One region of the Corynebacterium comes genome, then DNA from elsewhere that is predicted to be linked to it. Evidence: predicted binding sites of a transcription regulator. Region 1 holds the regulator's gene; the other holds the start of a gene.
What was found. The regulator LexA, encoded in region 1, represses DNA repair genes until DNA is damaged. The targets are predictions, from matches to a motif close to CGAACANNTGTTCG.

Region 2: a site for LexA is predicted at 1,478-1,491, ahead of CETAM_RS03920 (HNH endonuclease signature motif containing protein). Genes of this name have one in related genera too.

The regions. Positions count from the first base shown of each region.
Region 1 covers NZ_CP046453.1:1,610,016-1,613,606, reverse strand. The annotation lists gene ptsP (phosphoenolpyruvate--protein phosphotransferase) at 1-675, shown strand, start outside; gene CETAM_RS07765 (DeoR/GlpR family DNA-binding transcription regulator) at 699-1,481, opposite strand; gene lexA (transcriptional repressor LexA) at 1,722-2,435, opposite strand; gene nrdR (transcriptional regulator NrdR) at 3,181-3,591, shown strand, end outside.
Region 2 covers NZ_CP046453.1:794,578-798,168, forward strand. The annotation lists gene CETAM_RS03915 (4-(cytidine 5'-diphospho)-2-C-methyl-D-erythritol kinase) at 1-94, shown strand, start outside; gene CETAM_RS03920 (HNH endonuclease signature motif containing protein) at 113-1,462, opposite strand; gene CETAM_RS03925 (ABC-F family ATP-binding cassette domain-containing protein) at 1,693-3,495, shown strand; gene CETAM_RS03930 (TlpA disulfide reductase family protein) at 3,492-3,591, opposite strand, start outside.

The sequences.
Region 1 (3,591 bases):
GACAAGCCCATCGCCTTCGCGAACATGGCGCAGGAGGAGAACCCCGCACTCGGAGTGCGTGGCCTGCGCATCGCCCTGGGCAACGAGGGGCTGCTCACCCGCCAGCTCGACGCCATCGCGCTGGCCGCCGAGGGGCGGGGGGAGAATGCCCCCACCTGGGTCATGGCCCCCATGGTGGCCACTGAATCGGAGGCCGGATGGTTTGCCGGACTCTGCCGCGACCGGGGCCTGACCCCGGGCGCGATGATCGAGGTCCCTGCGGCCGCGTTGATGTCCGACAAACTCATGCCGCACCTGGACTTCGTCTCCATCGGTACCAATGACCTCACCCAGTACACGATGGCCGCCGATCGTCTGTCCCCCCAGCTGGCGTACCTGACGGATCCTTGGCAACCGGCGGTGTTGCGACTGGTGAAGGAAACCTGTCGGGTCGGGGAGGATACGGGAACCCCCGTCGGTGTCTGCGGCGAGGCCGCCGCTGATCCGCTGCTCGCGTGCGTGCTCACAGGTCTGGGCGTGACCTCGCTGTCTGCGGCATCGACCGCCCTGGCCGGGGTCGGTGCCCAGCTGTCCTCCGTGGATCTGGCCACCTGCCGGGAAGTCGCCGAGGCTGTTCTCGACACCTCCGGGGCTGCCGCCGCACGCGAAGTCGCCCGTCAGATGCTCCTGGGCTGACCTGCTCCCGGAGAGACGCGGGGTCAGTCGCCCGCGATCACAACCTCGATCTCGCGCTCCCGCAGTGCCGACAGGAAGGACTCGGGGGCCGCGGAATCGGTGATAACCACGTCAATGTCGTCGATGCCGGCGAAACTGACCAGGTAGTCGGTGCCCAGCTTGGTGGAGTCGCAGAGGACAACCACCTTGTGGGCGTTGGTCACCATGGCGGATTTGATCGCAGCCTCCTGGGAGTCCGCCGTGGAAAGCCCGTGATCGAGGGTGAGTGCGTTGGTGCCGATGAACGCGACGTCCGCCCGCATGAGCGCCAGGGTGCGAAGGGCGGTGTCACCCACGACCGCCTGCGTGATGGCGCGCACCGAACCTCCGAGAAGCTGAACCTCCCGGAGCCCCTTGTTGGCCAGGTTCAGGGAGATCGGCAGGCTGTTGGTCACGATGGACCACTGTTCGGCGTTCGGCTGCTCGGCGATGAGCTCCGCCAGCGTGCCGATGGTGGAACCCGAGTCCAGGAAGAGCCCGCCGCGGGGCTCCGGAAGATAGCGCAGTGCCGCCCGCGCGATGGCTGATTTGGCGGTGGGGGCGGAACGGAAACGCGCGTCGAGGGAGAACTCTGCCGTCTGAAAAGTCTGGCTGGCCACGGCGCCACCGTGAACCCGGTGCACCACGCCCTCCCTGTCGAGCACGGCGAGATCCCGACGAATGGTCTCCGCTGTGACATCAAACCGGTTCGCCAGCTCGGTGACGTTGACCCGACCCTCAACAGCGGTGAGGGAGGCGATCTGTCTGCGACGCTCCTCTGCGTACATGGGTTCTCCTCTGTCGCCTCACGGACGGAATCGGACAAAAATGGATGTCTGTTTCCGCCATTGTTCCAAAATAAAAGGCCGCAGGGAAGAGAATGGGGATTAGCCAGTACAAATAGGTGCGAACCGGAGGACATCAAGCGAAAGGCGGTCGGCCGGGCCTGTCATCAAACCGGGCCCGTTCCCGTGGGTTGATGTGGAATTCTGTGCCGTCAATTGTCTGACTGGGCGGGGCGAACGTCTCTAGAGCTTCCGGAACACGGAGACGATCTTCCCCATGATTTCCGCCTTGTCGCCGGGGATCGGGGAGAAATCCTCGTTGTGCGGCAGCAGCCAGACCCCGGTGGAATCCTTGTGGAACTCCTTCGCAGTCGCCTCTCCGTCGATCAGGGCGGCGACGAACTCGCCCTTCTCCGCGACCGGCTGGGAACGGATGACGACCCAGTCGCCGTCGAGAATGCCGGCGTTCTTCATCGACTCACCCACGATCTGCAGCATGAACAGCTCACCGTCACCCACCAGGTCGGCCGGCAGCGGATAGTAGTCCTCGACCTCCTGCTCGGCGAGAATCGGTGAACCTGCGGCGATGCGGCCGAGCACCGGAATGAAGTTCGCGGCGCTGGCATCCTCCGGGGCCGTCGAAGTCTTGGCCACGACGCGCCGCCCAGGCTTCTTGGCGGTGTCGGTCGACGTCAGGGTACGCACGTCCACCGCACGCGGCTTGTTCGGGTCGCGACGGAGAAAACCCTTCTTCTCCAGCTGATTCAGCTGGTACGCGACCGAGGAGGTGGACTGCAGTCCCGCTGCGTCACCGATCTCCCGGATGCTCGGCGGATAGCCCCGCAGCACGACGGCATCCCGGATGACCTCAAGAATCCGTCGCTGACGATCGGAAAGTGTGGAGGGGTCCGGCTTGCCGGAGGGGGTCAGTTTGGCGGGGGCGCTCTTGCGGGTCATCGTCCTTCTCGTTCCTGGGGTGGTGGCGGTGCGTGCCGTATCGAATCGTCGGGGCGGCTCAGCGGCGTTCCGGTGGTCGTTGTTCGAATGGCGTGTCGTCCGCATGCCATTCACCTGTTACATGTTTAGCACGATCTGGTACGGATGTTCGACTGATGTGCGGGTTCTGTGGACAAAATTTCGAACGGGTGCTTTAATCGAACACATCAGCTAGTTAGAACACCTGAACGGTAGCACTGTTCGAGGGTGTTGACCAGTCTCGATATCCTCACAGCAGACAACGAAAGGACTTCGCCGTGATCACCTTCCTGCATCGTCCATGCCCAGGTGGCAGCGTCCATACTTCCGTACATGACTCCGTCCGCCCGGCCGCTGTGTGGGAGCCGTCGAGCTTCCACAGGTCCCCTTCCTGTGGCCGGGGTGTTCGAACTCTGGTGCCCGCAAATCGAACACAGGGCCTACCTGGCGCCGATCCTCTGCCGCGGGACGCAGGTGAGGGACATTCCAGCCGCTGGCGGGAGACCGGCCTGACGTATCTGCTCGGCGCACTTTTCGGTCTGGTGGTGGTCAGTGCCTCCTTCCGGGGTGCCGGGGATGAAGGCGTAACCGGATCTACGGTGTATCCCGCGGGCAACCAGACGCAGTCGAGCGACGAGGCGCGTTAGGGGAAATCTTCCCGGGGAGTAGGATCGGTGCCACCATCCGGTCCACCGGTTTCCTCCCAGAAAGGCACTGGAGACACGCTGTGTACTGCCCGTTCTGCCATCACGATCACTCCCGTGTCATTGACTCGCGCATTATCGACGCCGGAGCCGCCATCCGTCGCCGGCGTGAGTGCACCAAATGCAACGGACGTTTCACCACGATTGAGAAGGCCGTTCTCCTGGTGATCAAGCGCAACGGCGTCACGGAGCCGTTCAGTCGCGACAAGGTTGTCCTGGGTGTCCGCCGCGCCTGCCAGGGCCGCGATGTCTCCGATGATGCGCTCAAGCGTCTCGCGCAGGAAGTGGAGGAGAGGGTTCGTTCTCAGGGTGGCTCCCAGGTGAATGCGAACGACATCGGACTTGCCATCCTCGAACCGCTACGCGCTCTTGATGAGGTCGCCTACCTGCGCTTCGCGTCCGTGTACAAGTCCTTCGAGTCGGCCGAGGACTTC
Region 2 (3,591 bases), 820 kb from region 1:
CCGCGACGTCCTCGACGACCTGCTCGCCGACGGTCGCGCCTATTCCGGCACCACCGCGTACGGCCCGACCAGAGGCGCGCACCTCGTCGACTGAGTGCGCCGTTGCGCACTCCTAGGCCTCTCCTTCCAGCGGCTCATCGAAGCTGTCCGGGTGCTCCCACACCTGAAGCCGATGTTCATCGCCCCGGGGGACGGGCCCGTCGAAGTACCGGTCGCCCCACTGGCCCATCGCCTGATCGGTCACCGCCGGCCCTCGGTTCTCCGAAGTGTAGGACGCCCCGCCCGGCAACCGGAACCGGAGGAATCTGGGGTCGGAGTCAATGTGCACCGTCATGATCCCTGCGCTGACCAGTGCGTGGCAGCCGGAACACAGAGGTATCAGGTTGGCCAGTTCCGTGGCGCCACCCTCCGCCCATGGGACGATGTGGTGAAACTCCAGAAATCGTGTGTGGTCGCAACCGGGGCCGGCGCACTGGAACCGCCAGACGTTGAGCAGGGCCTTGACCTGTGCTTCCGAGGCGAGGCGGGTCGCTCTGGTGACCTTGAGCGTGAGCCCGGATCGAGACAGCAGGTGGTAGCGCACGGAACCGTTGAGGATGGTGCGCATCAGCTGGCCGGTCTGACCGCCATGATGGCCCGGAATGAAGGCGCGGTTGTCCTGGGTGAACAGGACGTTGACCTCCGCCCCCGGGGCACGCACGCGGCTCAGCGGGTGGCTGCGCACCATGTGGATCAGCCCCATGAAGGCGGTGAAAAGGGTGGGTGCCAGCGGCCCCCCGAAACGCGATGTGCGGGGCTCCCTGTCCGTTTCCTCCGACTTCTCATCCTCTGGTGTGCGGGCCCGTTCGATGAGCTTCTCGACGGCCGCCGGGTCTTCCAGGACCTCTTCGTCCACGCCGTCGATGTCGATGAGGTTGGCCAGCTCCGATATCTTCAGCGCCGCCATGAACTCGGCGCCGCGCTCGGGGTCGAGTCGTCCCCAGATCCGGACCTCACCGGTTTCGGGATCAGTGACCACGGAGATCCTGTTGGCGGTCGGGCGGGAGTCCGGCTGATCCCGGCCGGCCAACAGGAGGACCAGTTCGGCGAAAGGGTGGGTGCGCGCCAACTCGATGAGCTCCTCCTGGTTCTCCGGGGTCATGTAACGGAGCAGGAGGCGGACGATGGAGTAGGAGAAGGCGGCGGCGAGAAACGTCTGCGCAAGCAGTGGAAAATTCTTCAGTCGGGCACCGACACCGAGGTATTCGTAGGCGGTCCGCCGGGCAACGCCATGCGTGAGTTGCAGCCACGCGGCCGTGGTGGGTGCGCCGTGTGCGCGGGCGAGTTCACGGTCGTGGAACTCGGTGAGCGCGAGGATGAAGCGGGCCTTGTGGTGGGTGAGCTGGCGGTGGGCGTCGGTGATCGTGGCGGTGAGGTCGGTGTCGGACTGGTCGGTCAGAGTGTTGAGGGCGGCGAGCGTCATGGTTCCCCGATGTGTCGAATTGGCGTTCGATCAAGCGCACCGTAACACGAGCCTCCGACATGACCCCTTCTCCCGGGAATGGGCAGGTCAGGGCGGTGTGCAGTGCGCCATTGCGCACTTTTCGCGCCCCTCTCGCAGGCCTCCTGCCGGAAGTCGGGGCCCGGTCGTTTCCGGACCTGGTCCGGAAGTTAACGTCCTGCGCCGCCGGGGGCATAGAATGTGGACTTAATATGGCGAATCTGATCAATCTCGAGAATGTCACCAAGTCCTGGGGTCTCAAGACCCTGCTCGACGGCGTGAGCATCGGCGTCCAGACCGGCGATCGCATCGGCGTCGTCGGGCTCAACGGCGGAGGCAAGACCACCCTCCTGGAGGTCCTCACCGGCATCGAGGAACCTGACTCCGGTCGCGTGTCCCACACCTCCGAACTGCGGATGGCGGTGGTCACGCAGCGGGCAGACCTCGAAGATGAGGACACCATCGCTGACGTGGTCCTCGCGCCGCTGGGCCTGCAGACCTTCGAATGGGCGTCCAACGCCCTCGTCCGCGAGGTTCTCGGCGGTCTGGGCGTGGCGGGCCTCGGCCTCGACACGAAGGTGGGCGGCCTCTCCGGCGGTGAGCGCCGCCGGGTGAACCTCGCCGCGGCCCTGGTGCGCGACCTGAACCTCGTCGTCCTCGATGAGCCGACCAACCACCTCGACGTCGAGGGAGTGCAGTGGCTGGCGGAGCATCTGATCAGCCGTAGAATCGCCATCGTCGTGGTCACCCACGACCGGTGGTTCCTGGACACGATCGCCACCACGACCTGGGAGGTGCACGACGGCGTCGTCGACATCTACGAGGGCGGCTACAACGACTGGATCTTCGCCCGCGCGGAACGTACGCGGCAGGCCGACGCCATCGAGCAGCGCCGTCAGAACCTCGCCCGCAAGGAGCTGGCCTGGCTGCGCCGCGGTGCACCCGCACGAACCTCCAAGCCCCGCTACCGCATCGAGGCGGCCGAGGCGTTGATCGCCAATGTTCCCTCCCCGCGTGATTCGGTGGAGCTCACGGCGTTCTCCCGTCAGCGGCAGGGCAAGGTCGTCATCGAGCTCGAGGACGTCCGCGTGGAGGCCCCCGACGGGCGTATGCTCGTCGATCACCTGACCTGGCGCCTCGCCCCGGGTGAACGCATCGGCCTCGTCGGCGTCAACGGCTCCGGAAAGACCACCCTTCTGCGCACCCTCGCCGGCGAACATCCGCTTGCTGCGGGTAAGCGCATTCAGGGGCAGACGGTGCGTCTGGGCTGGCTGCGCCAGGAACTCGAGGATCTCGACCCGAAGATGCGGCTTCTCGAGGCCGTCGAAGACGTCGCCTCCTACGTCCAGCTGGGTAAGAAGCAGCTCTCCGCCTCCCAGCTCGCCGAGCGCCTCGGCTTCTCCTCCAAACGTCAGCGCACTCCGGTCGGTGATCTCTCCGGCGGCGAGCGCCGCCGCCTGCAGCTCACCCGCGTGCTCATGGCCGAGCCGAACGTGCTGCTTCTCGACGAGCCGACCAACGACCTCGACATCGACACCCTCCAGGAGCTGGAATCCCTCCTCGATTCCTGGCCGGGCACCCTCGTCGTCATCTCTCACGACCGTTACCTCATCGAGCGTGTCGCGGACACCACCTGGGCGCTGTTCGGTGACGGCGGGCTCACCAATCTGCCCCGCGGTATCGAGCAGTACCTGGAGATCCGCCGGGACATGGCTGCGGCCGCCGGTTCAGGGCCGCTGGATTTCGGGGACCGGGACCGGGTGGCCGTCGAGAAGCGGACGGGCATGAGCTCCCAGGAGGAACGTGAGCTGAAGAAGCAGCTCAACGCTCTGGAACGCAAGATAAGCCGTCTCGACCCGAAGATCGAGAAGACCCACGCAGCCATGGCCGTGGCGGCGGAAGCCGGCGACACCGGGAAACTGGCCGGGCTGGACGGACAGCTCCAGGCGATGGAGTCCGAGCGGGAGGAGCTGGAGATGGAGTGGCTCCAGCTGGGGGAGCAGATGGAGGGTTAGTCCTCCGCCAGCAGGGTTCCCAGCCATACGCCGAGCGCCAGGTCATCGAGCTGGCCTAACCAGACCTGCCGCACCTTGCCCTGCCGGTCGACGAGC